2 regions of the Virgibacillus sp. CM-4 genome follow, and region 1 is predicted to be linked to the other one. Evidence: riboswitches for the same ligand, from Rfam matches in the RefSeq annotation. Region 1 holds a riboswitch; the other holds the start of a gene.

Evidence for each region. A riboswitch is a leader RNA that binds a small molecule or an ion and turns the genes downstream of it on or off. The one in region 1 is predicted to bind preQ1.
Region 2: it holds a riboswitch for preQ1, as region 1 does, so the genes downstream of both, queF (preQ(1) synthase) here and queC (7-cyano-7-deazaguanine synthase QueC) in region 1, are expected to answer to the same signal.

What each region holds. Positions count from the first base shown of each region.
Region 1 is NZ_AUQA01000006.1:1,088,494-1,104,939, reverse strand. Features, by position in the region: gene M948_RS38790 (fumarylacetoacetate hydrolase family protein) at 1-765, shown strand, start outside; gene M948_RS38785 (fumarylacetoacetate hydrolase family protein) at 762-1,523, shown strand; gene M948_RS38780 (5-carboxymethyl-2-hydroxymuconate Delta-isomerase) at 1,541-1,924, shown strand; gene M948_RS38775 (GntR family transcriptional regulator) at 2,046-2,723, shown strand; gene M948_RS38770 (XylR N-terminal domain-containing protein) at 2,904-4,736, shown strand; gene M948_RS38765 (4-hydroxyphenylacetate 3-hydroxylase family protein) at 4,878-6,395, shown strand; gene M948_RS38760 (TRAP transporter substrate-binding protein) at 6,568-7,602, shown strand; gene M948_RS38755 (TRAP transporter small permease) at 7,620-8,108, shown strand; gene M948_RS38750 (TRAP transporter large permease) at 8,098-9,402, shown strand; gene M948_RS38745 (STAS domain-containing protein) at 9,737-10,528, shown strand; PreQ1 riboswitch class I at 10,589-10,635, shown strand; gene queC (7-cyano-7-deazaguanine synthase QueC) at 10,727-11,389, shown strand; gene queD (6-carboxytetrahydropterin synthase QueD) at 11,389-11,823, shown strand; gene queE (7-carboxy-7-deazaguanine synthase QueE) at 11,824-12,546, shown strand; gene M948_RS38725 (hydroxymethylglutaryl-CoA synthase) at 12,756-13,931, shown strand; gene M948_RS38720 (CoxG family protein) at 13,985-14,437, opposite strand; partial or broken gene M948_RS38715 (ring-cleaving dioxygenase) at 14,643-15,592, shown strand; gene M948_RS38710 (FAD-binding oxidoreductase) at 15,750-16,446, opposite strand, start outside.
Region 2 is NZ_AUQA01000003.1:101,498-117,943, forward strand. Features, by position in the region: gene yidC (membrane protein insertase YidC) at 1-661, shown strand, start outside; PreQ1 riboswitch class I at 742-788, shown strand; gene queF (preQ(1) synthase) at 974-1,492, shown strand; gene M948_RS31695 (queuosine precursor transporter) at 1,543-2,172, shown strand; gene M948_RS31700 (APC family permease) at 2,773-4,182, shown strand; gene M948_RS31705 (GntR family transcriptional regulator) at 4,554-5,213, shown strand; gene M948_RS31710 (thioesterase family protein) at 5,498-5,947, shown strand; gene pdhA (pyruvate dehydrogenase (acetyl-transferring) E1 component subunit alpha) at 5,985-7,049, shown strand; gene M948_RS31720 (alpha-ketoacid dehydrogenase subunit beta) at 7,051-8,073, shown strand; gene M948_RS31725 (dihydrolipoamide acetyltransferase family protein) at 8,085-9,305, shown strand; gene lpdA (dihydrolipoyl dehydrogenase) at 9,306-10,742, shown strand; gene nhaC (Na+/H+ antiporter NhaC) at 10,847-12,274, shown strand; gene M948_RS31740 (GNAT family N-acetyltransferase) at 12,407-13,171, shown strand; gene M948_RS31745 (ABC-F family ATP-binding cassette domain-containing protein) at 13,287-14,828, opposite strand; gene ade (adenine deaminase) at 15,349-16,446, shown strand, end outside.

The sequences.
Region 1 (16,446 bases):
TCCGGCGTACATCCGTTTAAAGAAGCGAGGGTAGACTTAGAAAATGACACCATTGTAATTGCGGGAAAAACATATGTCAAAAAGGATATCTCCTACGACATTCCTGTCAATGGAACGGTTTATGGTACGCTATTAAACTATCGCGGCGCTTATCAGAAATTAGAAAAATCCATGTATGAGCCGCCGTACCAAGCACCTCCAAAGGCACCAATTTTATATATCAAGCCTGTAAATACGTTTGCTTCAGCTGGTTCAACCATTGCACTTCCAGAGGGTGTATTCGAATTAGAAATAGGTGCTGCATTAGGGGTTGTTATTGGTAGAACCGCAACAAAAGTAACTACATCAGAAGCTCTATCTTATGTTGAAGGATATACGATTGTGAATGATGTTAGTATTCCTCATGATAGCGTCTATCGTCCAGCAATTAAAGAAAAAGCTCGTGACGGGTTTTGTCCAATTGGTCCCTGGATAGTAGCATGTGATTCTATTAATAATCCTAATGACTTGCAACTTCGCGTAAAAATTAATGGGGAATTGAAACAAGAAAACACGACAAAGAACCTTATTCGATCTGTCGAAGAACTTATTGCTGATGTGACAGCATTTATGACGTTAACAAAAGGGGATGTATTATTAGTAGGCGTACCTGAAAATGCACCATTAGCTAGAGAAGATGATATGGTACAAATTGAAATCGACAAAATAGGGACTTTAGAAAATCAGGTAATTTCTGAAAAAGCATTTATAGGAGGGAGAATATGAAGCATGCTCGAATTGCTTACCAAGGTCTAGCTCAAGAAGCAATTGTGACAGAAGCTGGTATTCAACTCAATGATGGCAGGTTTGTGAACAAAGATGAGGTTGTATGGCTGCCGCCTGTTGAACCAAAGACAATTTTTACACTGGGTTTGAATTATGCTGATCATGCGAAAGAGTTATCTTTTTCAGCAACTCAAAAAGAACCACTTATTTTCTTCAAAGGACCAAATACGCTTATTGGTCACAATGCTCAAACGATGCGCCCAAGTGATGTAACTTTTATGCATTATGAATGTGAATTAGCAGTCATTATTGCGCGCGAAGCAAATCAAGTAAGCAAAGAAGCCGCGTACGATTATGTTAAAGGCTACACGATTGCAAATGACTATGCATTACGTGATTACTTAGAGAATTACTATCGACCAAACTTAAGAGTGAAAAATCGTGATGGTTGTACGCCAATCGGCCCGTGGTTTGTTGATAAAGAGGATGTGAAGGATCCCATGAATCTGACCTTACGTACATATGTCAATGGAAAGAAAACACAGGAAGGGACGACTGCTGATATGCTTTTGGGAATTCCAGAGCTAATCGAATTCTTAAGTGGATTTATGACCTTACATCCTGGGGATATTATTCTTACTGGAACACCGAAAGGTTCTGTGGATACGAAAATAGGCGACGAAGTGGTAACAGAGATAGAGGGGATTGGGCGTCTTGTTAATACGATCGTAGGAGAGAATACATTCCAAACGAATTGACGAAAGGAGGAGCATACGTGCCGCATTTAATCATTGAATATACGAATAATCTTAAAGAAGAAGCAGATATCCCTAAATTACTACGAACAGTAAATAACACATTATTGGAACATCAAGATATTATTCCAATTGGTGGATTACGCTCTAGAGCCATTGAATTGTCAGATTATCTTGTAGCGGATGGCACCGAAGATGATGCTTTTGTTCATGTGACATTAAAACTAGGTAAAGGAAGGTCGGAGGAAGAAAAACAAGATTTATGTGATAACTTATTTAAGGCGATCGAACAGCATTTTTCAATAATCTATCAAAATCGTTATCTTGCATTGTCTATGGAACTCTATGAATTTACATCACCTACGTATAAACGGAATAATATTCATCCGCGTTATAAAGAATAGTATAAAATGATATAGTCGCTGTTACTATGGTTTAGCATCCAGAGACGGAAAGATAACGTAATAGAATAAGGAAATAACATGCTTTGACATCATATATGATATAGTATATGATTAATCCACTATGGAAAATAAAACGATTACTAAAAAACAAAAAGCTTATGATTACATGAAATCGCGAATTATTGAAGGGCACTATGCACCTGGACAACGAATTGTAATTAATCAATTAGTTAAAGAATTATCGACGAGTGCAATACCAATACGTGAAGCCGTACGCCAGTTAGAAGCAGAAGGTTTAATTGATTATCAAAATAATATTGGTCCGGTAGTTACTCCGATTGATAAAAGTGAGTATTTAGATACGATTTCTGTATTAGCAGTTATGGAAGGGTATGCAACAGCATTAAGCAGCCAACATGAATTTTCACAAGTGAAAATCATAGAGCTGACAACTAAAAATCAACAAATGAAGGAGGCAATTGAAGCATTTGATCTACAATCTTTTGGTCAACTGAATCGGGAGTTCCATGAATTAATCTATTCCCAATGTGAAAACACTTTTTTGGTTGAGGAGATTCGGAAATCTTGGAGAAAATTAGATTCGATTCGAAGAACGGGTTCTGCATTCCATCCTAAACGAGCATTTGCTTCGATTCAAGAGCATCAACAACTCATTGACTTACTTAGTAAAAATGCTGATTTTGAATTGATTGAGAAGGCAGCACGTACACATAAATTAAATACAAAGGAAGCATTTAACAATCAAAATACCCAAATTCGTAGCGAAGGATTTAAATAGCTAGGAAACGACTGTTGTATCCTTATATCAAGGATTGGAAATCCAGCTTTTCTAGAGCTGCCATTGAGGACAGCTCTTTTCTTTTTATGAAAGCGTTATCGATAAGGGGTGAGGGAGCATATTGATAAGATAAATACTGAGAGAAAGCTTGATTTTGCAAATTTACCGAGTTTTCAAGATTTGACGGATAAGGAGGGAAGGATCTATTTAAACGGGGAACGAATTATTTTAACTTCTTCCTCTGTGTTTGGCATTTTACGGAAAGATTTAAAAGAAAATATCTCTGAGCAGCGTATGAAAGGTTTTCTGATTCGGTATGGATGGAACCTAGGGAAATTAGATGCACAAAGGGTATTAAAACAAAGGTTATCTTCTATAGAACAAATTTTGAGGCAAGGTCCGGTACTACATATGATACGTGGATATACAAAAGTGCAGCGAACCAATTTAAATATTGATTACGATCCATCAGGAAAGATAAATGCTGTCCATGTTGAAGGAATATGGACGGGTTCATATGAAGCAGAAGAGCATCTAAGACAATTTGGTGTCACAAATGAATTTATTTGTCATACCCTTGTTGGTTACGCTAGTGGTTATTATTCAGAGATTTGCAGGAGAAAGGTCATTTTTAAAGAAACGAGTTGTAAAGCTGCAGGGTCAAGTTATTGCTATTATGTAGGAAAAACAATTCCGGAGTGGAAAGATGACATTGTAGAGGAATTAAAATACTACGAAGACAATCCAATTGTCGAGGAACTGGCGATCACCTATGAGAAACTATTAGAAGAACGCAATAATCTGGCGAAGACGTTTATTGTTCATCAACAATTAACGGAAAAATTAGTAGAGGGCGAAGATATACCGTCCATTGCAGAATTAGTCCATCAGAAAACCCAATTACCAATTATGATTGATAATACGAAGCACAATCTGATTGCGCATGCTGGATTTGGTTTGATAAATTCGCTTCAACATTATCAAACTTTTTTGGAGGCTTTACAACAAGAAGAAGCGCAAGATTGGTTTAAAATAAGGCGTGTTTCTTATAATGGTTGTCAGTTTTTAACAAGCCCAATAATGCTTAAGAAAAAATATATTGGTTCTTGTACTTTTGTATATGGAGAAAATGAACAGCCTACAAAAGTGGATCAAATGATATTAGAGCGTACAGCAACGGTTTGCTCTTTATATATGTTAAATGAAAAGACTACATTTGAAGCAATGGAACGAATGAAGGGTCATTTTTTAGATCAAATTATTGACGGGAGCATCGCATCCAAAAAAGAAATGATTAAACGAGGCAGTTATCTGCAAGTTGATTTGGACCAAAACTATTTTATAGTGGCAATTAATTACGAACACACGAAGAATCATTCAAGGAATGAGTTAGTATTTCATGAGCAAGTGATGGAACATGTTTTGAATTACTTTAAGACTCGGTCAAACATGTTAATTGGACAGCGTTCTTCCACAATTATTTTATTAATACAAATACAGTCGTCTGCTAGTGAAGTATGCACCCTATGTTCACATCTGAAGGATAATTTACATGAACATTTTTCTAATCGCATGTTTACATTCGGAATAAGTACAATAGGTCTGGATGTAAAGTTAGCAAACGATCATTATCATGAAGCATTAACAGCCTTATCAATGGCTACTCGATCGAAATCGGTTATGTTATTTGAAGATCTAAGTGTTGTTGGAATGCTAATCCATTCAAAAAACAAGGATGCGATTAAACAAAAAGCGAAACATTTACTTGGTCCATTATATCAAGATAAAGACAGGTATAAGGAACTATTAAAAACGTTATATGTATTTTTATCGTATGGCGGCAATTTAGAGAAATCAATGAAAGAACTGGCTTTATCTATGAGCGGATTAAGATATCGTGTTAAACAATTAGAGGAAATACTTGGTGAACAATTAAGAGATCCTGCAGTAAGTCATCAATTATTACTTACATTAGAAGTGTTGCTTGCTAAAAGCGAATTATCATTTGAATAAAACAATGATTGTCAGTTAGCAGATTATTCACCAACAACCATTGTCGTAGCTGGAACAAATACGATTTGCTATCCTAAATCTACAAGAAAATTACTTGAAAATTCGATAAACGAGCATTTCAAAAATTGGAGGTAGTATCATATGATGGATGGCAAGCAATATTTAGATAGTTTGAAAGATGGTCGTGCTATTTATTTAAATGGAGAGAAGGTAGACGATGTAACTACACACCCGGCCTATCGAAATGCAGCTCGATCAATTGCAAAACTGTATGACGCATTACATGATCCGGCAAAGGAAGCTATTCTGACGACAAAATCTGAATTTGGGTTCCGTACACATAAATTTTTTAAAGCTTCTACTAGTTCTGAAGAATTGCTAGGGGCAAGGGATGCAATGGCGGAATGGACAAAATTAAGTTATGGCTTCATGGGGAGAACCCCAGATTATAAGGCAGCGTTTACCGCATCATTGGGTCCATATGCTTGTTTTTATAAAGGTTTTGAGGATAATGCAAGAAGATGGTATAAAAAAGCTCAGCAAGAAATTCCATTTTGTAATCATACTATAGTTAATCCACAACTGGATCGGGATCAACCACTTCACAAGAATAAGGAGGTATTTGTTCGTGCAGTAGAAGAGCGGGATGATGGTGTTATTGTTAGCGGCGCCAAAATGGTTGGAACGTCAGCAGCATTAACGCATTATAATTTTGTGGCTAATTATTCTCCTCAAGATTTAGGGGAAGGGGATAAGAGTCACGCATTAATCTTTTTTGTACCAATGAATGCACCGGGGTTAAAAGTGATTAGTCGCCAATCCTATGAGGAAACGGCAGCAATAATGGGGACACCTTTTGACTATCCTTTATCTAGCAGGTTTGATGAAAATGATGCAGTAATTGTGCTGGATAATGTATTTATACCATGGGAAGACGTACTAACATATAACAATGTTGACATTGCGAATGGATTCCGACCTAAAACTGGATGGCTCAATCGTTATACTTTTCAAGGATGTACACGCTTCGCGGTAAAATTGGATTTCATGGTAGGGTTACTTTTGAAGGCGACTGAAATGGCAGGTACAAATAAGTTTAGAGGCGTTCAAGCGAATATAGGTGAAGTTATCTCTTATCGTAATATGTTCTGGGCGATTTCGGAAGCTATGGCAGCAAATCCCGAAACTGGTCCAAATGGGGTGGTCTTACCTAATGCTACTTATGCAACAGCTTACCGGACATTCGCTCCTAGTGTTTGGCCAAAGATTAAGCAAATATTTGAGCAAGTAGTAGCTGGAGGGCTGATCCAGCTTCCTTCCAGTGCAAAAGATTTCCAAAACCTGGAATTACGTCCGTATCTCGACCATTATTATAAAGGTTCTGGTGGAGTAAGTGCTGAGGAACGTGTTAAGGTCTTGAAATTAATATGGGATGCAATTGGTACTGAATTTGGAGGCAGGAATGAACTATATGAAATTAATTATGCTGGTAATCATGAAGGTATTCGCTTAGATGCGTTGAAAATGGCTGATAATTCAGGACAGACAGCTAAATATAAAGCATTTGTAGAACAAGCATTAAGTGATTATGATCTTACAGGCTGGACATCGGATACATGGATTAATCCGGACAAACATCAAGAAAAAGTGTTTAACTAGATGCAGCACAAAAAAAGCACTTATATCCTGTTTATAGGTGCTTTTTTCTTTAAATAACAACATTAAGCTATGATTAATTGACATCATATATGAAATCATATATAATTTTATAATAAATGTAAGCGTTAACATATGGTGGATTACTACACTCCATTCCTTAGGGGGAGAAAATATGTATCGAAAGATGATGAGTTGTTTAATTAGTGTACTTCTCTTAGTTGTCCTTTCTGCTTGTTCTAGAGGTATAGCCTCTACTGGTTCTTCACATAATTTAATTATTTCTCACTTCTTACCGGGGAATCATCCGATTCAAACACAAGTATTCCAACAGATTGGGAATGATTGGAAGCAGAAGTCAAATGGGGAGATTACGTTTGAACTGTATCCATCCAATGCTCTAGGTAATGCCGGTTCACAGTATGATATGGCTGTTACAGGGGAGGCAGATATTGCATTAAGTGTACATGGGTATTCTCCTGGGAGATTTCCATTAGTCTCTGTTATGGAGTTACCATTTCTTGCAGAATCAGCTGCGCATGGTTCAGAAGTCATAGCCAATCTATATGAAGAATTTCCAAGTATACAGGCAGAACATGATGATACGATACCGTTATATTTATTTACTGCTGAACCTGCCCAGTTAATTATGAAAGACCATCAAATTGAATCACCAGACGATTTAAAAGGATTACGTGTTCGCTCTCCATCACCATTGGCTAATGATATATTGGAGGCTTTAGGAGCCGTACCCATTTCTATGCCGATGGGAGACGTATATGAATCACTGGAAAGAGGGGTTATTGATGGAGCAATGGTGCCTTTGGAAGCGCTTTACAATTATAATTTGCATGAAATAGCATCCTATATTACAATTGGAAACTTTTCAGCTACGCCATTTTTTACTGTTATGAACAAAGATACATATCAGCGTTTCACAGATTCAGAAAAGGAGCTTATTAATGAATCGACAGATATAAATACTGCTATTAAGAGTGGACGTGTTTTTGACGTAGATGGTCAAAAAGGAAGGAAATTAGCAGTTGAAAATGGCGCAAAAGTAATTGAACTTAGTGAACAACAATTAGTGCCATGGAGGCAGGCGCTAAATTCACTTGTACAATCATGGATAGAAGAGATGGAATCGAAAGGGTTACCAGGTGAAAAAATCTATCAGCGGGCGAAAGCATTAAAGGATGAAGTGAAGTAGCGGGAGAGGTGAATGGTGTGGAAAGAATAATACAGCGATTAAGTAAGATGTTGCATGTTTTTGCTCAGATTATCTTATTATTCATGGCAGTGATGATTACGTTAGATGTGCTTGGGAGATGGCTCTTTAAAACTCCAGTAACGGGCACTGTAGATTTTACAGAGTTAGGTCTATCTGTAGTTATCTTTCTAAGCTTAGCATATACACATGTCAAAGAAGAACATATTACTATTGACTTTGTTGTTGAGCGGTTTTCTCAGCGTATCCAGTGGATAGTTGAATCGATTATTCATTTATTAATCGCTGTTTTAATGGTACTTGTTTCTTGGAGTACTTGTCATTATGCGATACGACTTTTTCATGCTAATACAGTAACGGGGGATTTAAGTATCCCACTTTATCCAATTGCTATATTAGCAGTTATTGGTTCCATTCTCTTTGCATTCATTGCAATCCTGCATTCCATTTACTACTTGCAAAAGGTGGTTCATCAAAATGAGTCCTGAAATGATTGGTTTTATTGGGATTGTACTATTATTGATCTTATTTTTACTAAAAGTTCCAGTTGGTATTTCTTTGTTATTCGTAGGCTTAGTAGGTACAACCTTAATCAGGGGATGGGATGTAGCGTTTGCTCAACTAGGTAGAACTCCTTTTGATACAGCAAGTTCGTATTCATTAAGTGTTATTCCATTATTTATACTAATGGGGATGATTCTGTCGTACACAGGGTTAGGTAAGGACTTATATCGAGCGGTAGATAGCTGGATTGGTCATTTTCGAGGAGGATTGGCGATGGCTACAATTGGTACTGCAGCTATATTTTCTTCTATTTCCGGTTCCCTTAATGCAACAACTGCAACAGTTTCTAAAATAACCTTACCAGAAATGGATAAATATAAATATAAACCAAGCCTTTCCACTGCTTGTGTTGCAGCTGGGGGTACATTAGGTATTTTAATTCCCCCAAGTGTTATCTTAATATTATATGGAATACAAACAAGAGAACCCATTGGGGCATTATTAATTGCGGGTATTATTCCAGGAATTTTTCAAGTTATTATATTTATGATCATTATTGCCATTCTTGTTCGACGGAATCCTAATTTGGCACCAGCTAGAACAGAGCAGGCGACTATTAGTGAGAAGCTACATACATTAAAAAATGTTTGGCCATTTATGGGGTTATTTTTTATAAGTATTGGCGGGATATATTTAGGGGTATTCACTCCAACTGAAGCAGCCGGGGTTGGAGCAGTTGGTGCAATTATTTTTGCACTATTGTCTAGGCGTTTAGACTGGGATAAGTTAAAGCAATCGTTTAATGAATCAGTAAGGTTGACTGCTTATATTTTTCTAATTCTAATCGGTGCTACTCTATTTAGTCAATTTTTAACAATTAGTAGGTTGCCAGTCATGCTTACCAGTTTTGTAGGTGGGCTAGATCTCCATGCATATATCATACTTGTATTTATATTGATTGCTTTATTTTTACTAGGTTGCTTCATTGAAGGTCTTTCCTTAATTGTTTTAACGCTTCCAATAATTTATCCAATCATTATGGAACTTGGTTTTAATGGTGTTTGGTTTGGAATTATTATGGTGATGGCAATTAATATTGGTTCTTTAACACCACCGCTTGGGATTAGCATTTTTGTAATCAAAGGCGTTGCAACAAATATTCCAGTACAAACCATATTCCGGGGAACAGTACCGATGATTATTGGAATGATTATCTGCATTTGTTTATTAATCCTATTTCCACCGTTGGTAACGATCTTACCAAGTTTGATGAAATAATTCCTTATATAATAGGAGCCTTTTTACAGGCTCTTTTTTATATAGCAGAAGATCAATTATTTTAATTGGAAATAACTGTAACCAATTGATAATAGGGAACATTATATTCTAGCAGAATTTTTATGGTAGAGTATATAAATAAAGGAGTCGAGTAGGCAATTGCAGAATTAAAAACGTATCGAGATCGATAAAATAGACGGATCGAACAGAATAGATTAGCAAGTTAAGGGATATAATTAAGCCTTATCATATGATTTATCAAACAGGGATTGTATAATGATAGAAATGAGCAATTGAATGTTATATGTAACATAAGAAAAAGGATGGAATGACTGTGAAAAATAATAAGGAAAGATTATATTTATTGGAGAAGGCATTGAATTATACAGAGGTCGGTTTAATAATTACAGATCCTTCTATTGAAGATAATCCGATTATTATCGCTAATAAAGGTTTTTTAGAGCTAACAGGCTATAATGAAGAAGAAGTGATTGGAAAGAATTGCAGGTTTTTGCAGGGGGAAGAGACCAATAAAAAGCGTGTGAATCAAATTTGCGAAGCTGTCGATGCTAACGAATCGATTTCTGTGCAATTATACAATTATAAAAAAGATGGTACGGGTTTCTGGAACGAATTATCCATTGATCCGATGTGGATAGAAGAAGATCAAAAACTCTATTTTGTTGGAGTGCAAAAAGATGTTACAGATGAAAAACAAAAGGAACGCCTGCTTCAAGAAAGCTTGGTAGAAATTGAAAAGATTTCTACTCCAATTGTTCCAATAAGGGATGATGTTTCTATTTTGCCGCTTATTGGCAATATGAGCGACCATCGATTAGAAGCTTTGATGACTTCATTATCTGCTTATTTGGAGCAATCGAATGAAGAATATTTGATTATGGATTTATCTGGATTGTATGAAGTGGATACGTATACCGTTTCACGCTTTTTAAAAATTCATCAATTTATATCACTTATGGGGAAGCAGCTATTAGTAGCAGGCATTCGCCCAGATATGGCGATAAAAACGGTATCCATTCAAGATACGTTTAAAGATATGAAAACATTCAAAAACGTTAAAATGGCAATTGAACATATTGATCGTGTAAAAGAAAAAGAGGTATAGGTTTTAGCCAATTTATGGTAAACTAATGATAACAAGTAAAAATAAGAATTCTGTAAAATAGCAGGAGAGGTTCGAAATTCCATCCCTCTATAAAAAACTAAGGAGATCAAAACAACACACCTTCTTAGTGTTGTTTTTTTGATGGAAATTTTAGTAACGAACGCTCTTCTTTGTTGTAAAAAGGGAGGAGAAGAGTCGATGAACAACCAAAAAGCAGTCGTTGTATTCAGTGGTGGTCAGGATAGTACTACCTGTTTGTTCTGGGCATTGCGTGAGTTTGAACATGTGGAGGCAGTAACATTTCAATATGGACAACGGCATCTAGAAGAATTACATGTTGCGAAAAACATTTGCGATCAATTAAAAGTAACGCATCATGAACTGGATATGAATCTATTAAATCAGTTAGCTCCAAATGCATTAACTCGTAAAGACATAGCGATTACTGAAGGAGATGATGGCTTGCCATCTACATTTGTCCCCGGAAGAAACCTGCTGTTTCTATCTTTTGCAGCAATATTAGCTAAGCAAATTAATGCAAAGCATGTGGTAACAGGGGTGTGTGAAACAGATTTTAGTGGTTATCCTGACTGCCGAGATATATTTACCAAGTCCTTAAATGTGACATTAAATTTAGCAATGGATGATCAATTCGTTATCCATACTCCGCTTATGTGGCTGGATAAAGCAGGAGTATGGGAATTAAGTGATCAATTAGGAGCTTTTTCGTTTGTGAAAAATAATACATTGACTTGTTATAACGGATTAAGAGGTAGTGGATGTGGGGAGTGTCCTGCTTGTCAATTACGTCAAACTGGTTTAGAAAAGTATGAAGCAAATCGAAAAAAGGTGAGAACGTAATGATCCAACAAATCTATCCTTTCATAAACCATAACTATACATATGAAATCAATAAAGACTTTCATTTTGCTGCGGCCCATTATATTCCCCATCAAGACGCTGGAAAATGTCAATCGATGCATGGGCATACGTATTTTACAAATATTACTATTGTTGGTGAAGAACTCAATCATACAGGGTTTTTAGTAGATTTTAAACAAATAAAAAATCTTATTCATAAACGTTTTGATCATGTTGTCATGAATCAGGATGTTGCTTTTTCCGATCATAATCCCAATGCTTTTCCAACTACTGAGATTGTGGCACGGACGATTTATGAACTTGTGCAGGAATACTTAGATACATTATCCCATTCCCCCCGCTGTATCCAAGTATATATACGAGAAACACCGTCCAGTTATTGTGTATATCGTCCAAAGAAAGGGGATAGGTAAGTGAAAATACCAGTAATTGAAGTTTTTGGGCCGACGATTCAGGGGGAAGGAATGGTTATTGGTAGAAAAACCATGTTTGTCCGAACTGCTGGTTGTGATTATTCCTGCTCATGGTGTGATTCAAAATTTACTTGGGATGGTACAGAAAAACATCACATTCAAATGATGGAAGCAGAAGAGATTATGCAAGATTTAAGGGAAAAAGGTGCTGATCAATTTGGTCATGTGACGATCTCAGGTGGGAATCCTGGATTACTCCCCCAAATCGATCAACTGATTGATATCCTGCATGATCACGATCTGGAGGTAGCGCTCGAAACACAAGGGAGTAGATGGCAGACATGGTTTACAAAGATTGATGATCTAACACTTTCTCCAAAACCTCCAAGTTCAGGGATGAAAACAAATTATCAAACCCTTGATTTTATTATTGATTCATTGAAACAAAAGCAACGTGGAAAATGCAGTTTGAAAGTAGTCATCTTTAATGAAGATGATTTAGGATACGCAGAAAATATCCATCAACGCTATCCAGATGTAAGCTTATATCTTCAGGTGGGAAATGATGAAATTACGATGGATAATGATCAAGCATTGTCGTTATATTTACTGCAAAAATACGAGGAGCTGATTGACCAAGTAATGGTTAGCACTATTCTAAAGGATGTCCGAGTGCTTCCACAGTTACATACATTTCTTTGGGGAAATAAGCGTGGAGTATAGGGATAAATTAATACAAGAAGAGCCCAGACTGTTTCTTTACAGAGCTGGGTTTTTTTAAGTCGTTAACACACGATGATTGTGTTTAGAAGTAGATTATATTATCATTTAATATATTGGTATGTAAAAAGAATTAATTGTGAATAAAATCACTAATGGTAGGAAAGCGATACTTTTAGGAATTCTAACTATGGTAGTAAAGGAGCAGAACATTGAAGATTGGTATAGACAAAATAGGATTTTATGCACCACATTTATTTTTAGATATGAATAAGTTAGCAGTCGCTAGAGATGTTGATCCAGCAAAGTATACGATTGGTATTGGACAAGAGAAAATGGCAATCGCTCCGATTACACAGGATGCAGTCTCACTCGCAGCGAATGCTGCTTTAAATATATTAGACGATAAAGATAAGGAAGACATTGACTTTGTCATTTTTGGTACAGAATCTGGTATTGATTATTCAAAATCAGCTGGGGTATATATCCATGATCTATTAGGGCTGAACCCAAAAGCGAGAACAATTGAGGTGAAGCAAGCATGTTATGGTGCTACTGCTGGAATTCAAATGGCGAAGGGTCATATTGCTTTACATCCAAAAAGCAAAGTGCTTGTTTTAGGTGCGGATATTGCAAGGTATGGATTGAACTCTGGTGGAGAAGCAACGCAAGGAGCAGGTGCAGTTGCAATGGTTATTAGTGCAGACCCACGTATTCTAGCTTTAGAAGATAAAAGTGCTTATTTAACAGCCGATATTATGGACTTCTGGCGCCCTGTCTACTCAGATACAGCAATGGTCGATGGCAAGCTTTCAAATGAAAAGTATATTTCTTTCTTTGAGAGTGTATGGGAAGATTATAAAGTACAATCAGGGTTCGGTTTAGAAGATTTTACAGCTATTTGTTTCCATCTTCCTTATACGAAAATGGGTCAAAAAGCGTTACGTGCGATCTATGAACAAGGAACGGAAGAAGATAAGGAAAGATTAGTGGCCAATTTAGAAGCTAGTAAAACGTACAATAAGCAAGTTGGTAATATTTATACAGGTTCTTTATACTTAAGCCTTCTATCATTACTAGAACAGCAGGAAGAGTTACAGGACGGTGCAAGAATCGGCTTATTTAGTTATGGGTCTGGTGCTGTTGGAGAATTCTTTACAGGAGTACTACAGCCTGGTTATCGTAAGTATTTAAATACTTACGATCATGAAGAATTGCTTGCTTCTCGAACAGAATTATCGGTGGATGCTTATGAAACAGTTTTTGAAGACACCTTGCCAGCAGATGGCTCAACTGTCGAGCTTGAAATTGAAGCAGATCCTGCCAAAATAGCGTTATCAGGAATTAGTGGTCATATGCGACACTATGTTCACAAAGACAAAAAATAAGTATATAAAAACGGATTTCGAAACCGCAAACGAAATCCGTTTTTATTTTACAATTAATTAGTTGCTTCGATTTTAGTGATCTCTTCAGCGATGGCTTCTGTTAATTCCTTGGCTGTTTTAGGAACAAAGGATTTAAGGACAGGATTAATCATTTTAGCCATCAGCCCACCTGCAGTAATGGAAAGATTTCCTGTAATTTTTGTTGTTGATTCAGCTAGTGCCTCTGCTTTAAAATACCCTTCTCCGTCAAAGTTTTCACTCAATCCTTTTAAGTCAAAGGTTACTTTTGTTGGTTTCTGCCATTCCGTAATAATTATTTTCAAGTTCACCGTTTTTTGTATGATTCCAAGGTCGCCTTTGAATTTCCATGTGGATTCTCTGTCATTAAGAATGTCATGTTCAATATATCCTGGAACTAAAGGTGCCCAATGATTCATATCGCTCACGAATTCCCACACGTTTTCAATTGGTACGTCAATTTCTACTTCGTGTATTCCACTTGGCATACCATTCATCTCCTTTTCATCAAATACATTATCTTCGAAAATAGAATAACATGTTTATTCTTTTCCACAAAGCTATTTCAACTAATCATTTTTTAAATAACAATAGAAGAAGGATTTACAGTATAAGAAGAACATTTTATAATTATATTTAATTAAAAATAAATGAATTAAATATATATAAATTAAATATGAGGTGAGCGGTTAAATGAAAAAGACAGCTGGAATACACCATATAACCGCTATCGTTGGTCATCCACAGGAAAATGTCGATTTTTATGCAAGTGTGCTTGGTTTACGATTAGTTAAGAAAACCATTAACTTCGATGATCCTAGTACTTACCATCTCTATTTTGGAAATGAAGGAGGAGAACCAGGTACGATTATTACCTTCTTCCCATGGTCACATGCATTTAAAGGTCGAATTGGCGATGGCCAAGTCGGAACCATTTCCTTTGCTATACCAGTTGGGTCTTTATCATTTTGGAAAGAGCGCTTTTATTAATTGGCTATTGACTTCACTGAAGCGGAACGTTTTGGGGAGACGTATCTTTCGTTCAAAGACCCTCATGGACTACAATTAGAATTAGTAGAGAAAGAAGCGGGAGAGGCCAATCATTGGATGATTGGAGATGTTACATCAGAAGTAGCGATTAAAGGGTTTGCGGGAGCTGTTTTATTATCGGCTAAACCTGCAAGCACAGCTGAGCTGATGGAAGATATTTTGGGTTTTGAAAGAGTAGGAGAAGAAGGTGATTTCGTTCGTTTGACTTCCTATGCTGATATAGGGAATACGATTGATATTAAATTAACCACAAACGGAGGATCGCAAATGGGTGTTGGCACAATACATCATATTGCATTTCGTGCCAAAGATGATAAAGATCAATTAGATTGGCAAGGCTATATTGCTAACCATGGGTATGCAGTTACCCTGTAAAAGATTGAAATTACTTTCAAGCGATCTACTTCAAAGAGCATGGCAATTTACTGTTTGAAATTGCAACAGATCCTCCAGGTTTTGCTCATGATGAGTCGTTTCAGGAGATGGGAAGTAAATTGAAACTACCACAACAATTTGAGATTTATCGTAATCGATTGGAGAATACCTTAATTCCAATCGAAGTAAAAATGAAAAATGAAGATGATGAGGGTTAAGTAGTATTCCATTATGTGATAAACATTTGTTCAAGTTTAATAAGAGAATCCGTTAATTGGTAGAAAGATCCAACGATCAATCGCCTTTACAGCAATACACCTGTAGAAGAAGTGACAGGGTGAATGGATGCTGAATAACCCATGGAATATCAATGGGTTATTCAATAAATATTTTTCCTGGATTAAGGATGTTACTTGGGTCAAGCAATTGTTTTATTTGGTGCATAACTTCTAATGCAGTTCCATGCTCCTTTTGCTGATATTTTCGCTTGCCTATTCCGACGCCATGCTCACCAGTGCATGTTCCACCAACATCAATAGCTAGTGTTGCCAATGCTTCATTTGTTGCCTCGGCTTTTTCGCGTTCTCCAATTACAGCAGGGTCAAATAATACAAGTGTATGGAAATTCCCGTCGCCTACATGCCCCCAAACGCCGCCAGTTAGTCCGCTGTTATCTATTAATTGCCTCGCATAAGTAACTAATTTAGGCAGTTGTGATATCGGTACACAAACATCAGCGCCAACTTCATCTATTCCATCCGTATGCTGAAAAGCGTAAGATAAGTTATAACGTGCCTTCCATAATTCTTCTTGTTCTACTGGATCGGTAGCTACTGTCCAGTGTTTAGCCCCGAGCGTTTTAACTATCTTTGCAGTCAGTTGAACATCAGCTTCTACCCCGTGTACAGATCCAGCAAATTCAAAGAATAAAGAGTGTGCAACAGGAAAGGTGTATACATTTTGTCGATTAACTTCAGCAATACTAGCCGCATCCATCAGTTCCATTCGCTTAATAGGGATTGTTTGTAATAAGATTTCTTTCGCTGCTATGGCACATGTTTCCATGGACGCA
Region 2 (16,446 bases), on a different contig from region 1:
TTTTGACAATCCATTCTCCGGGCTCATGAAATATGTAGCTGTGTTATTTGGAGGGGATTATGGTCTATCCATTATTTTAATAACGGTGCTTATTCGTTTGCTCTTAATGCCTTTATCATTAAAACAAACAAAAAGCGGCGCTAAGATGAAAGAGAAAATGAATGAAATGAAGCCTGATATGGACGCTATTACAGAAAAATATAAAGGGAAAACAGATCAAGAGTCCAAAACCAATATGCAACAAGAAATGATGCAGCTTTATCAAGAGCATCAATTCAACCCGTTAACCTCTATGGGATGTTTGCCAATGCTTATTCAATTTCCGGTGATTATCGCTTTTTATTATGCAATTAGAAACTCACCGGAAATCGCGACCCACTCATTCTTATGGTTTAATCTAGGCGAAGTTGATCTCATTTTGCCATTTATTGCAGCTGCGATATATTTTATTCAGTCACGTGTTTCAATGATTGGTATGGATGAAAAACAAAAGAAACAAATGGCCATTATGGGACTTCTTTCACCTGTGATGATTGGGTTCATTTCATTTAATACCCCAGCAGCTTTGCCGTTATATTGGACGGTCAGCGGGATATTTCTAGTATTTCAAACATTACTTGCTAAAAAATTATATTACCCTAAAAATGCTGTGCAGCAATGAGTTTAGTAAAGATGTGATTGACATCCTTTTACTCGATATATATAATTAGGCGAGAAAATGGATATTCGGATCCATATAAAATTGGAGAGGTTCTTAGCTATAACCCTCTATAAAAAACTAAGGACAACTGATGCGATAAAAAGCCATGTGCCTTGGGCCATGGCTTTCTTATATGAAAGAATAAACATATGTGACAACTGTCTAATTCAGGATCCCCCCCTTAAGTTTTCCTTCATACGTTGGGTTACATTCGATGAAAAAGTTTGCTTTAGGAGGAGCTTGAGCTGTGTGAGCTCGAAGGGGGCAGTAAACATGGAAGAGGAGGTTTTACTTGTGTCTGGAAGAAGTAATGATGAGTTGCATGGCGTAACGTTATTGGGAAGTCAGGGGACGAACTACGCTTTTGATTATACCCCCGAAGTATTGGAGGTATTTGACAATAAACATCCAAATCGTAATTATATTGTAAAATTCAACTGTCCTGAATTCACAACATTGTGTCCGAAAACAGGACAACCTGATTTTGGGACAGTCTATATTAGTTATATTCCTGATCAGAAAATGGTGGAAAGTAAATCGCTAAAGCTCTATCTTTTTAGTTTTCGTAACCATGGCGATTTTCATGAGGACAGTATGAATATAATTATGAATGATCTTATTCATCTTATGGAGCCACGTTATATCGAAGTTTGGGGAAAATTCACACCACGCGGGGGTATTTCCATTGATCCATATTGTAATTATGGAAAACCTGGTACCAAGTTCGAACAAATGGCAGAGCATCGTCTGCTGAATCATGATATGTATCCAGAGAAAATAGATAATCGTTAAGTTTATGAGGGTTAGCTATGTTCCTCTACTTCAGAAGAGGATGAAATACGATGTTTGTTTACTTAAATGCTTTGTTTGTGGGGCTTTTACTTTTATCAAATATATTAGCAGTGAAGCTATTTCAAATTGGCGAATTTATTTTGCCAGGTGCTGCAGTAGTTTATGTCATTACCTATTTGCTAACAGATGTTATTGGGGAGGTTTATGGGAAGGAAACCGCTAGAAAAACGGTTCAAGCAGGGTTTATAACACAATTGATTGGGATGTTATTTATTTTCATTGTGGTTCACTTACCTGCTGCTCCAGCATTTGGCCTGCAGGAAGAATTTGAACAGATCCTTGGGGGTAGCTTTCGAGTAATGATTGCAAGTCTTCTATCCTACCTTGCCAGTCAACATCTAGATGTTACTATATTTCATAGGTTGAAAGCGAATCATGGGGAGAAAAAACTTTGGTTGCGAAATAATATTTCAACGATGACCAGCCAACTCATAGATACTTCCATTTTTATTGTGATTGCATTTTGGGGAGTTGTACCTTTTAATGTATTGATTGGTATGGTTATTACACAATATGTATTTAAATTAATTATTGCTATTATTGATACCCCTTTCGCTTATCTATTAGTAAAGTGGGCGAGAAAGCAAGAAGTACACCAGGAAGGCTTGCGTGTTTATTGAATTTTCGGTAAACTCAAGTTATATAAAAATTAACTGCTGAATCTAATTGACTTTACTGATAAGTAAAGCGCTCCGTTAGATCAAAACCAGTTATATTGATAGATCTACCTTAGGTGATTTCTGTCTATATGACTGGTTTTTTGTATAAAAAGGAGGTATTACTGGGAGCAATTTATTCGAATTAGATAAGAAGCATTTTTTCAACCAATATCATCCATTCATGAGCAGCAAGCTAATGGGACAAAAGTGATTTTGCAAGAAGGCAGCGGCATCTATGGGACGCTGTTTCTTCCCTTTGGAATCTAAATATTGGTCTTATAATAGAAGAATTGGCAGAAACGGCAGTACTGCAAATGGAATAATTGGCCTTTAGCTCCCTTCTCCACATTGTGTCATGAACCAGCAATAACATTGGCTGAAAAGATTGCTTCACTTGCTCACTTGCACCTGAAGGATTGAACGCTGTTTTCTTTACGTTGGTTGGATCAGAACCCAATTTATTTGATGTATATCATAAGTAACATCGTAAAAGAAAGAATTTTTATCATGATATTTCGGAATAGTTTGTTAATATAAAAACACATGATCTGGAGGGTTTTTATGAATGAATCTGATAAGTTATTAAAAATTCTAGGTAATAAAGATGTGCTAGCACTAGCATTTGGAGCTATGATCGGCTGGGGATGGGTGGTTACATCTGGATTATGGATTACAGAAGCTGGATCAATAGGAGCTATTTTGGCATTTGTTATTGGCGGCCTACTTGTCGTTTTTGTAGGATTAACCTATTCGGAGTTAGCTTCAGCGCTTCCCTTGGCTGGTGGAGAACATGTGTATACATATAAGGCGATGGGGAGAGTGGCTTCTTTTATTGCTACATGGTCAATTATCCTTGGTTATGTATCTGTTGTAGCCTTTGAAGCTGTTGCTCTTCCAACTGTATTTGAATATGTTATACCTAATTATAGTCAAGGTTATTTATATACCATTGCGGGCTGGGATGTTACGCTCACCTGGGCAGGTGTAGGTATTATTGGTTCCATCCTAGTTGCTTGGATTAACTACCGGGGGATTAAGCTGACTACAGTTATTTCATTTATATTAACATTAATCATTTTAGTAGCTGGCCTTATGTTAATTACCGGGAGTACATTCGGAGGAAAAATGGAGAACATGCAGCCCTTGCTAGAAACAGGGCTTGCTGGTATATTGACGGTTGTTATCATGACACCATTTATGTTTGTAGGTTTTGATGTTATTCCACAAGCAGCTGAGGAGATTAATCTACCACAAAAGAAGATTGGGCAGTTATTAATATTTTCTGTTATTCTGGCAGTGATTTGGTATATTGCAATTATCTTTGGAGTTTCTCGGATATTAAGTCCTGCAGAACTTAATGCGTCTAGTTTAGTCACGGCAGATGCAATGGCAAAGGCGTTCGGCGGCAGCCAACTAATGGGGAATTTCCTTGTGCTAGGTGGGATTGGTGGTATATTGACAAGTTGGATCGGTTTTTATGTTGGAGGCAGCCGAGCAATCTATGCCCTTGCCAAAGCTGGGATGCTGCCGAAATCACTTGGCGACATACATCCAAAATATAAAACCCCACATAAAGCAATTTTATTAATTGCTATTCTCTCCACTGCTGCACCTTTATTAGGACGTCCCGCCTTAGTTTGGCTAGTGGATGCTGGTGGATTAGGCTTAGTCGTAGCATGGCTAATGGTAGCTATATCATATATTTTATTAAGGAAAAAAGCACCTACCATGGCTCGACCGTTTAAACTACCTTTTGGAACCACGTTTGGTTGGGTCGCTGCCGTGATGTCTTTTGGTGTTATGATACTGTATATGCCTGGTATGCCGTCGGCTTTGATATGGCCATATGAATGGGTTATTGTTGGGGTGTGGGCCATCTTAGGGGTGATCTTGTACAATTATTCAATGAAAAAATACGGTAAGGCATATGCGGATGATCATATGAAGAAAGAAATGAATAGAGTGGCATAATTTGTTGATGTCCCTCAGCTGGTAGAGCAACTCGTATTTTATTTGCCTTTAGGAGCACAGATCTTCCCCTTCCCGCGGACAACGCTCAAGCCTCCTCGTGGAAAAAACACACGGTGGGGTCTGGAACTGTCCGTTTTGCTGCAGGGAGTGTCACGCTCTGTGCTTCTTCGCTCTTTGCCTATGGCTGAAAAAGACTCTTCTCGATAGTGTGCCCCACAAAGTTAGCGATCCTCTTTCTTTAAATAAAGTTTTTCCTTTCATTACAGTTTTTAAAATTTCATAAACAAAGCCATTGAGATTTTGATATAATATAACCTATATATTCAGAAAAGAATGAGAATAAAGAACTAGCTTTCTGATTGGAGGTTATTATGACACGTATTATTAAACCTGAATCATTACATTTACAGGCTTATCATATTCTGAAAGAAGAAATCTTGGAAGGGGAGTATAAACCTTCTGAACGTATTGTTGAGGCAAAAGCAGCTAGTAAGCTAGGCATCAGCAGAGGACCAGTAAGAGAAGCTATTCGAATGCTTATTCAAGATGGTTTACTTACTTATAATGAAGGCTATGTTCGCGTTTACACACCTACCGTTCAAGATGTAGTGGATATTTTTCAGTGCCGAGAGAGCTTGGAAGCTTTAGCTATTAGCCTTGCCATTTACCATATCACGGAAGTAGAGAAAGAGCAGCTAACCAATAATTTACAAGCTACATACCAAGCATATGAGCAGCAGAAGACAATTGAATTAGGGAAGCTGGATCAAGAATTTCACGATATCATCATTCATGCATCCAAAAATAAACAATTAAAAGAATTGTTAGAAGTAATTCGTACAAAAATTCATTATATGCGAATAAGCATGGTAAAGGGTGAATTTTATCCTTCTTTTGTAAGTGAACATGAACGACTTGCTGAGCTGCTATTTAAGAGAAATGAAGCAGAAGCAAATGAATTGATGAAACAACATATTAAAAAAGGACTAGACGGTGTACTCATGCATATAGAAAAAGCTCAATCCAGATAGGCAACGTTATCTGGATTTTTTCATGTAAAGCTAAAGCGCGAGCAGGTGACTTTTAAGGATATTCAAGAGCTGTAGTTGTTCGAAATGTTTCTTTGTTTATATTCCTTAACAATTATGCCATTCTTATATTATAGTTAACTGTATGCAGTTGACTATAGTTATAAGATATTGTAACATACAAAATATACTAAAAATTTAGATACGTACGTTTCGAAAGCAACCGGATAAAGATTAAATCATATTGAAAGCGCATACATTATTTGCTTAGGAAAGAGTGATAGTCAATGAAGGAAGGGCTGTGTATTGGAGATACAAAGACAATTACGGTAGAAGTAACTAGAGAAATGTTTGCTCAATTTGGAGGAGAAGTTGTGCATCCAGTTTATTCCACTGCGTCAATGGTTTATCACATGGAATGGGTATCTAGACAGTGCATTCTTCCATACTTAGAAGAAAATGAAGAAGCTATGGGTGCAGCAGTTGCCTTAAATCACATAGCACCATCCGCGTTAGGGACGAACGTTAAATTGACGGCTGCGGTATCAGAGATAACAAAGCGAATGGTAACAACTGAACTGATTGTAGAGAATGATAATGGAAGGATAGGTGAAGGAGAAGTTAGGCAAGCTATCTTACCTAAGCACATAATTCAAGAGAAAGTCAGAGCAGCAAGCATTGGAGGAAACGTTTCAATATCTAGCCAGTTAGAAAGGAAACCAATTACCTTCTTATAATGAAGGGAATATAAAAGTAGAAAAAGGTGGGATATAGATGAAAGAGAAATATCCATTATTTCAAGTTATGGGTAAAGACGGGAAATGGCAGGATCAAACGTATGAAAAAGAATTAAATGAAGCCAAAGTAAAATCATTATATTACCATATGTTACGTATTCGTACGTACGACCAGAAGGGGGTAGCTTTACAACGACAAGGAAGAATTGGAACATACGTACCATTTGCAGGTCAGGAGGCAGCCCAAGTAGGTAGTGCACTTGCTTTGGGAGAAGAGGATTGGATGTTTCCTACATATCGGGACCATGGTGCGTCTCTAGCCTTTGGCGCAGATCTAGACATGATGCTATTACATTGGAATGGTCGGATAGAGGGGTGTCTTCCATCAAGGAAAAAGCATATCATGCCTGCTTCAATACCAATTGCTACTCATTTGCCTCATGCTACTGGTGCAGCAATGGCCGAAACGTATAAAGGAAGTAAAAATGCGACAATCGCTTATTTCGGGGATGGAGCAACCTCAGAAGGGGACTTCCATGAAGGATTAAATATAGCTAGTGTTTTTAAAGCTCCAGTTGTTTTCTTTAATCAAAATAATGGATATGCTATTTCGCTTCCGGTTGAAAAACAAATGAATTCGGAAACAATTGCCCAAAAAGCGGAAGCATATGGAATCCCCGGTATTCGAGTAGATGGAATGGATGTATTGGCTGTATATATCGCTGTACAGCAAGCGCTAGATAAAGCGAAAAGAGGGGAAGGTCCTACATTAATTGAAGCAGTAACAATGAGATTTGGTGCACATACAACTGCTGACGATCCATCTAAATATCGTAACCAAGATGAAATCAACCAAAAAAGTGAAGTGGTTGACCCGTTAATTCGTATTGAAAAGCATATGAAGGGGCGTCATATTTGGGATTCTGCATGGCAGTCCTCCCTATCTGAAGAAATAGGAGAAGAACTGGACAATGCAATAAGTCGAATGGAAAACTATCAAAAACCCGTAGTCTCGGATATGTTTGATTATGTTTTTGAAAAACCAACATGGACGATTGCGAAACAGAGACAACAGATTATTTCTAGAGGAGGACGGGGCTAGTATGGTTATGTCAAAGGAATTAGCCAAAACAGGGGAAAAAGTAAAAACAAATTCATTCAATATGATACAAGCGATTAATGATGGGCTAAAGACAGTACTGGAAAAAGATAAGCGAACACTCTTACTAGGTGAAGATATTGGCAAAAATGGTGGGGTGTTTCGGGCTACTGATGGACTACAGACAAAATTTGGTGAACAGCGTGTAATGGATACACCCTTGAGCGAAGCCGGTTTTGTTGGCACGGCTGTAGGGATGGCCTTAAATGGACTAAAACCAATTGTAGAAATTCAATTTTTAGGGTTTATCTATCCAGCTTTTGAGCAAATTGCAACACATGTGACACGAACACGAACACGTACGTTAGGTCATTATCATATGCCGATGGTAATCCGGGCTCCATATGGTGCTGGGGTACGTTCTCCGGAGATACACTCGGATAGCGTAGAGGCATTTTTCGCCCATATGCCTGGGATAAAGGTGGTATGTCCGTCTACTGCATATGATGCGAAGGGATTATTGCTCGCAGCAGTAGAAGACCCGGATCCAGTTCTATTTTTAGAACCAATGCGGCTGTATCGCGGTAAGCGCTACGAGGTACCGGTGGAGGAATATCATATTGAACTTGGCAAAGGAACAATGGTTGCTCAAGGAGGAGATGTGAGCATTTTCGCTTGGGGAGCAATGATGCCAATTGCGTTGGAAGCAGCTGAAAACATGAAGCAGCAAGCTATTTCATGTGATGTCATCGACTTGCGTAGCTTATACCCACTGGATAAAGAGATTATTGCTAATTCCGTACAAAAAACGGGAAGAGTGGTTATTATTCATGAAGGTCATGAAACTGGAGGAATTGGTAGTGAAATCATATCGATCATTAATGAGACCTCCTTCCTTTATTTAAAAGCACCGATTGAGAAAGTGACAGGATTTGATGTTCCCGTACCACTCTTTGCCTTAGAAAATGATTATTTACCAACAACAGACAGAATAGAGCAGGCGATTCTAAAGGTGTATGAATTTTAGGAGGTGATATTATGGTTCAGATCAAATTTAGCGATATAGGCGAAGGTATGACAGAAGGAGAAATTATACATTATTTTGTCGAGGTAGGAGATGAAGTATCTATCGATCAGCCTTTGGTCGAGCTACAAACAGATAAGATGGTAGCAGAGATACCTGCCCCATCCGCTGGTAAGATTACATCTATTCTATATGAACCAGGGGACGTTGTAATAGTCGGTACAGTAATAATGGAGATAGCTAATGATAAACAAATTAATTCTAATAATCAGGAACAAACAACAGAAATAATGGTTGATGATACGAAACCTCTCATAGAAGAAGCATTCCCTGCTGCTTCGTTCAATCAATATAACCGCATTTTAGCTGCGCCTTATACGAGGAAGATTGCTAGAGAGCTAGACGTTGATATAGAGGAAATAAAGGGAACTGGCCCTTCTGGACGCGTTATAGATGAAGATGTGTATCGCTTTGCAAATCAATCTGCACCTTCAGATGACATAGAGGTTGAAAAAACAATCGAAAAGAAACAGGTAGATAAGCAAGGTGAAGTTATTCCATTTACTGGAATTCGTAAACAAATAGCGCAAAAGATGAGCTATTCGTTGCAAACGATCCCGCATATTACCCATTATGATGAAGTAGATGTTACGTATTTAATCGAGGCTAGTAATGCCTTGAAGGAATCGAAAGATACGGTTTCCCTTGCTGCCTTTTTTGTAAAAGCAATCGTTGTTTGTTTAAAAGAATATAAGCTTTTTAATGCAAGACTTGATGAAGAAGCTGAGGTCATCCAATTACTAACGGATTATCATATTGGAATTGCAACGAATACAGAAAATGGTTTAATGGTACCCGTTGTTCCGGATGTAAATCAAAAATCGATTCGTACCATTGATCAACAAATGAAAGCCGTTGCTGCGAAAGCAAATAGTGGTCAACTTGCATCGGAAGCCCGCGTCCAAGGTACATTTACTGTTAATAATGTAGGTCCACTTGGAGGTACTGGTGCAACACCCATTATTAATCATCCCCAAACCGGAATTATGACTTTTCATAAAACAAGGAAGATGCCAGTCGTTATGAAAGACGATGAAATTAACATACGATCGATAATGAATGTCTCCTTATCTTTTGATCATCGTGTAATTGATGGGGCGCAATCCATTGCTTTTACCAATCGCTTTAAAGAACTGATTGAAAATCCGGCGAAGTTATTATTGGAGTTGATGTAAATGGTTGTGGGCGAATTTGCAGAACAACGGGAATTAATTATTATTGGCGGTGGGCCTGGGGGCTATCATGCAGCAATTCGCGCTGCAAGGTTAGGTTTACAAGTTACTATGATCGAGCAAGAGCATCTAGGTGGGGTATGTCTAAATAAAGGATGTGTTCCTTCTAAAGTATTTGCAAATGCCGCTAAGCATTTAGATGAAGTAAAGCATCTTTCATCATTTGGTATTTCAGCAGAGAACCTGTCTTTCCAAATCCATCAATTGGTCTCCTATAAAGAACAAACGATGCAACAATTACGAGCAGGTGTAGAAAACCTATGTAAAACCAACAAAATTGAAGTGATTCATGGTAGGGCCAATTTTATTAATGAACATCGAATTGGTGTAGAAATGGAGCATCGTTTTGAACTGTTTGAGTTTAAACAAGCAATTATTTCAACCGGCAGATCACCAATTTTGCCTAACTCCCTCATGGGCAACCCTCGTATCATGACAGAACAGACCATATTTAATTTAAATGAGGTCCCGGAAGAACTGGTGGTTTATGGAACGGATTATATCGCATTAGAAGCAGCTTTTAGCTATCGGAAAATGGGATCAAAGGTGTCGATTGTTTTGAATAATCGAGCCGATTTTCCATTTGATCATGCGATCAATCGAGAATTAAAGCGAATTTTAAAGAAAGAGAAAATACATGTTTACCGTGAATATCAATTGAAACAAGTGACTCCGAGGGGAGATCGCATTCTTCTACAACTTACCAAGCATGATAATCAATTAACACTTGCAGGAACGCATCTTTATGTAGAAACAAACCATCAGCCAAACATTGATTCTTTAGGCATTGACCAAGTCGGAATTCAACTGTCAGAAGCAGGTTTTATAGCCATTAATCAAGAAATGAAAACTACCATTCCTTCCGTATTCGCTATCGGTGACGTAACCGATGGAGTCGCTTCAGCTGTTAAAGCTATGAAACAAGGGAAAGTAGCGGCTGAAATTGCCGCCGGGTTATCAAGTGAGGTTGACTTAACAATGATTCCAACAGTTGTTCATAGCATTCCTCCAATTGCAGTCGTAGGTTTAACCGAACAAGCAGCAGAACAGCAAGGATATCATGTGAAAACAAGCCAGTTTGGATACGTTGCGAATAGTTATGCAACGATATCGAATCAAACAGATGGGATAGCAAAGGTTATTAAAGATGCTGATTCTGACCTTCTATTAGGTTTCCATACAATAGGAGCAGGTGCAATTGAGCTAATAAGTACAGGGGTCACGGCATTAGAATTAGTAGGAAGGGATGAAGATTTGTCATTCCCGCTTTATCCTCATCCTAGCTTTAATGAAACTATCTTAGAAGCAATTGAAGGATTAACCGATAAAGCTATTCACATAAAGCCAAAGAATAAACCGTTAGACTTAGCAAACAAATAGATATTGCTCAGATTCTTTTGCCACGTTTGGACATGTATTCAACTAACGATAGAACCCACATGATCTTGTTTTAACGTGAATAAAACAAAAAAAGGGGTAGTTATATGTATCGTATTAAAGCTGTTCAAACACCATCTTTATTGGAAGCTGTCATTATTACTTTAGCTATTGTGGGCATTATCAGTACGAGTATTATATTTTTTGAAGCTGCTCCTCATGTGCCGCTAGTGATCTCATTATTACTCTTGTGCACATATGGTCTCACTAAGGGGATTTCATATAAAGCGTTGGAAGCTGGAATTATCGAAGGAGCAACATCCGGGATGGGCGCTGTCTTTATTTTTTTTCTGATTGGTGTATTAATTGCTTCGTGGATGTTGGGTGGAACAATCCCAACGCTTATTTATGGAGGGCTTCAGTTAGTTACCCCTAGCTTCTATTTCGCGGTCGTATTTATTATAACCTCACTGATTGGAATTGTTGTGGGCAGTTCCTTAACTACTATTGCGACGGTTGGTGTGGCTTTTATTGGTATATCGGAAGCTGTCGATGTTTCCTTAGCGATAACTGCAGGAGCTATTGTGTCTGGGGCTTTTTTTGGAGATAAGATGTCACCATTGTCTGACACAACTAATATGGCATCGGCAACACTAAAGGTGGACTTATTTGATCATATAAAAAATATGATGGGTACGACGGTTCCCGCCTTCATTCTTACGTTAATCATCTTTGGCATTATTTCTCCAACGCTTACAGATGCTAATTTTGGCAAAATGATCGATTTTCAAAATGGTCTATTAGATACTAGATTAGTACATTGGTATAATGGATTTTTTCCGCTTGCAGTACTGCTTGTACTTTCAATAAAAAAAGCCCCAGCGATGTTAACGTTAGCTGCAGGCTCTCTAACAGCGATCCTACTGTCTTTATTCCATCATATTCCTTCACTTGAACGTTTATTCGGGGTTTTAATGGGTGGGTTTGTTTCGGAAACAGGGGTTGAAGCGATAGATGCTTTATTAACACGAGGTGGTATTAATGGAATGTTATTTACCATTGGCTTAGTACTGCTTGCATTAAGCATGGGTGGCTTGATGTTTACACTCGGAATCATCCCTAGATTGTTGGCTGCAATTGAACATTTATTACATAAGGTATTTTCAGTTATCATGGTTTCGGCACTAACTGCAGTAGGATTGAATGTATTAATAGGAGAACAATATTTATCCATTCTCCTAACAGGGGAGACTTATCGATCGCAATATGAAAAGGCCGGTCTTGCTAAAAAGAACCTATCTCGTGTAGCAGAAGATGCTGGAACGGTTATTAATCCATTGGTACCTTGGAGTGTTTGTGGTGTATTTATTACAACTGTTTTAGGTGTGTCTACACTGGAGTATCTTCCATTTGCATTCTTTTGTTTATTATCCCCATTACTGACTTTACTATATGGTTTTACTGGATGGACATTAACCTATGAAGTTAATGTCCAGAAAGAATCCGGTGCTGTAAGAGCGACGGGTACGGAATAAAGGTGGAGCTTTTTTATCCCTTGCTTTTATAGCGAGGGATTTTATTTTATCGTGTAATGAGCACAAACAACAAGATTTTCTGTATAATAGATATTGCGTTCATTTTAACATAGAGCTGTTAGGAGAAAAAATATGAATAGATTGAGCTTTGAGAACATATATACAGCAGGTGAAATCGTATACCAGTCGGATTTATATGTACATTATCATTATCCCGAAATGTTAATAAAATTTGATAGTAATTATTTGAAATTTCAAAACATGCCAACGTTAACTGCTTTTAAAGAAGCAGCTACTTATTTGTACAATTTTCATTTGCAGCAGCATCAATATCATGTCAAATTCACGTTTCCAGAGAATAGGAAGCCAACAGAAGAATTAATTCATCATTTTTTACAGAATAATTACGCGTATAGTTATTTGGAATTGTTCTCGATTCAACCCGACCAGTTTCCTCGCATCGAGAAAAATATGGATATAGCTATTGAGTTAGTAACAGCAGCTAATTTTGATACATACTTACAATTACAATATCAACAAGATATCTCATACGGGAAAGCGTTTGCCGAAGCAAAGCCATATGAATATCGACAACAATTTCAATCGGAAAATGTCATGCAGATTTTGTCTTATTTCCAGGGAAATATTGCAGGTTCTGTAGATGTAATTCTCGACAAGGATACTGCAGAAATTGACAGCTTATTCGTTCTTGAGGAATATCGTAGAAAGGGGATTGCTACTAGATTACAGCAATTTGTTATGGATCAATTTCCTAATAAAACAATCATTCTAGTGGCAGATGGCGAAGGTACGCCCAGAGAAATGTATATTAATCAAAATTACCGCTACCTTGGATTCCAATATGAAGCGATTAAAATATTTAAAGAAGAGAACTAGGTGTGTGTAATTTTGTAGGTTTGTTATCAGATATCGTCACATACCATAGATAAATAGCTATAAAAAAGACAGCAATCTTGATATCAATGATTGCTGCCTTGAAAAAAGAAATTGGTTACTGCCATTTTTCCATATTCCATACGTTTGTGACCCAGTCCTGATAAAATGTTGCCTCATGTGATACAAGAAGTAATGTTCCAGTATAGTCTTGCAGTGCTTTTTTAAGCGCATTTTTTGTTTCCACATCCAAATGGTTGGTGGGCTCATCTAGAATAAGGATGTTGCTTTTAGCAAGCATAAGCTTACATAAACGAACTTTTGTTTGCTCCCCTCCGCTAAGCGAAGCTAACGATTGAAAGATATGCTCTGTTTTTAATCCGCATCGTGCCAAAGTCTGTCTTACTTGTTTTTGAGTTAAATTTGGATAATTACCCCAAACCTCTTCTAATGCTGTATGTTTGGCAGCAACCCCCATTTCTTGCTCGAAAAATGCAGGTATAACACAATCGCCGATGCTTATACAGCCATTTAGTTCCGGGATTTCACCCAGTAATGTTTTTAAGGTGGTTGTTTTGCCAATACCATTATGTCCTATTAAGGCAATTTTATCACCACGCCTTAACTGTAAGTTGACGTTGCTAAATAACGGTTGATCATATCCAATATCCAGGCTTTCCGCTTGGAAGACAATATTGTCTGGTTGATTTGTAACGGAAAAAGAGAAGGTCGGCTTTGGGTTCATTGTAGGTTTTTCTATTCGCTTGATTTTATGCAACTTTTTCTCGCGACTTTTTGCTTGCTTGGCAGTAGAAGCTCGAGCTTTATTTTTTCGAATATACGTTTCAAGTTTTGTAATTTCTTCCTGTTGCTTCTGGTATTCCAAGTGTATTTGTCTTCTTCGTAAATCATAGGCTTCTAAAAATTGTTCATAATTACCGGTATATTTAGTTACCTTCTTATGTTCCAAATGATAAATAATTTGCACCACATGATTCATAAAAGTCGTATTGTGTGTAATTAAGATGAATGCATTTGGATAGTCGGTTAGATATAAAGTCAACCAGTCAATATGTGAAACATCTAGATAGTTCGTCGGTTCATCAAGTAATAATACATCTGGCTGCTGTAATAGTAGTTTTGCCAGTAATAGTTTTGTCCTTTGCCCACCACTTAATTTACTTACATCTGTATCTAAGCCTAATTGCGTAATTCCAAGTCCTGCAGCCACTTCTTCAATTTTTGCTGGGATACGATAAAAATCATGGCGGTCCAGTTTTGCTTGTAATTGACTGTAGTGATGTAATAATTGTTCAAGATCTTCTGTGGATGTACGCATTTTTTCGGTTAATATCATCATTTCGTTTTCGGTATCAAATAAATCATGAAAAGCCCCTTGAAGAAATTCCAGTATCGTCTTTCCTTGACTTAATTGAATATGTTGATCTAATGTTCCAATTCGTGCCTTAGGATGCCAGGTTATTTCCCCTTCATCTGGTACGAGCTTTCCAGATAGGATTTGAAAAAGTGTCGATTTTCCAGCACCATTTGCACCGACAAGTCCGATATGTTCGCCTTTTAACAAACGAAATGAAAGATCACGTAAAACAACTTTATCACCAAAAGCATGGGATACATGGTGAACGTCTAAAATACTCATCTTTATTCTCTCCTTTAACCCGAAAATCGTCCTTTTGCCTACAAGTACAAGGAGAGCAAACACCTTTTACCTTTTTAAGGTATAAAAAGAGCAGAGCGCAACGCCCTGCTCCACCAATTAGATGTTGACATAAATCTGCCATCCATATTTTATGAGTTCAGGTGTTAATCCGCTGCTTGTAACTTGCATAGGCTTGTTAAAAATGGACAGACTTCTCCCATTCTTAAGCACAAACAAGTTGAAGCAGAACAGATAAAAACATGGATCACCTTCACTCCTTTTGATGTTAGAATAATCAATCTTATTTATGAATATACCATGTAATCGCTCGTAAAGCAAATGAGTAAACATAAGAAATAAATTGTATGTTATAGTAAGTAAAATATTTGCTAGAAAATATCACACTACTGTTGATTGAAAAGAATGACATGCTAAAATAAATACATTTATTCGTGAGTAGACGTTTATGTAAACATAATTGAGAAAAAGGCAAAGAATGAAATGATTGGAGGCTGAAGGAATGAGTGATAAAACATTTATTAATAAAATTCAGGTATCTTCTGGGCGGGAGCTTGCTGATATTGTGATAAAAAATGGAAAAATCGTCAATGTTTTTAGCTCAGAGATCATGGAAGGCGATCTAGCAATAAAGGATGGCTATATTGTAGGTATAGGTGAATACGAAGGAAAAAAAGTAATTGATGCAAATCATCGTTATATATCACCAGCGTTTATTGATGGACATGTTCACATTGAGTCTTCTATGGTAACTCCCAGTGAATTTGCTAAGGTTCAACTCGTTCATGGGGTAACTACAATGATTTGTGATCCGCATGAAATAGCGAATGTGGCAGGAGTTAAAGGCATTGAATATATGCTGAAAAGTGTACTTGATTTGCCATTTGATTATTATTTTATGCTGCCATCCTGTGTGCCAGCAACACCGTTTGAACATGCAGGTGCAACCGTTACATCAGAGGAGCTGCTTCCTCTATATGATTATGATCATGTACTTGGCTTAGCTGAAGTAATGAATTTCCCTGGGGTGGAAAATGCCGACAAAGATATGATTGATAAATTAGTTACTGCTAAAAATCGAGGGAAGAAAATTGATGGTCATGCAGCAGGGCTTTTTGGAAAACAGTTAGATGTATATATGACTGCTGGAATTCGCACGGATCATGAAGGTACAACAGTTGATGAAGCTAACGAACGCTTGCAAAAAGGAATGTATGTCATGATTAGAGAAGGGACTGCAGCAAAGGATTTTAGGCAATTAATACAAGTAGTAAATGAAAGAAATGCACGGCGCTTTTTGTTTGTAACAGATGATAGACATTTGGATGACATTATAAAAGAAGGAAGTATCGATCATATGGCAAGAATGACGATTGAAGAAGGGATAGATCCTATTACTTCCATTCAAATGGCTACGTTAAATGCTGCTGAATGCTTTGGTCTTAATGAGCATGGAGCAATAGCACCTGGTTATAAAGCAAATTTCCTGTTTCTTGATGATTTATCAAGTTTACACATATCTTCCGTTTATAAGGATGGGATATGCGTGGTTAACAATGGGGAAATTAAAGTAGACCTAGAATCGGTATCTCCACCTTCT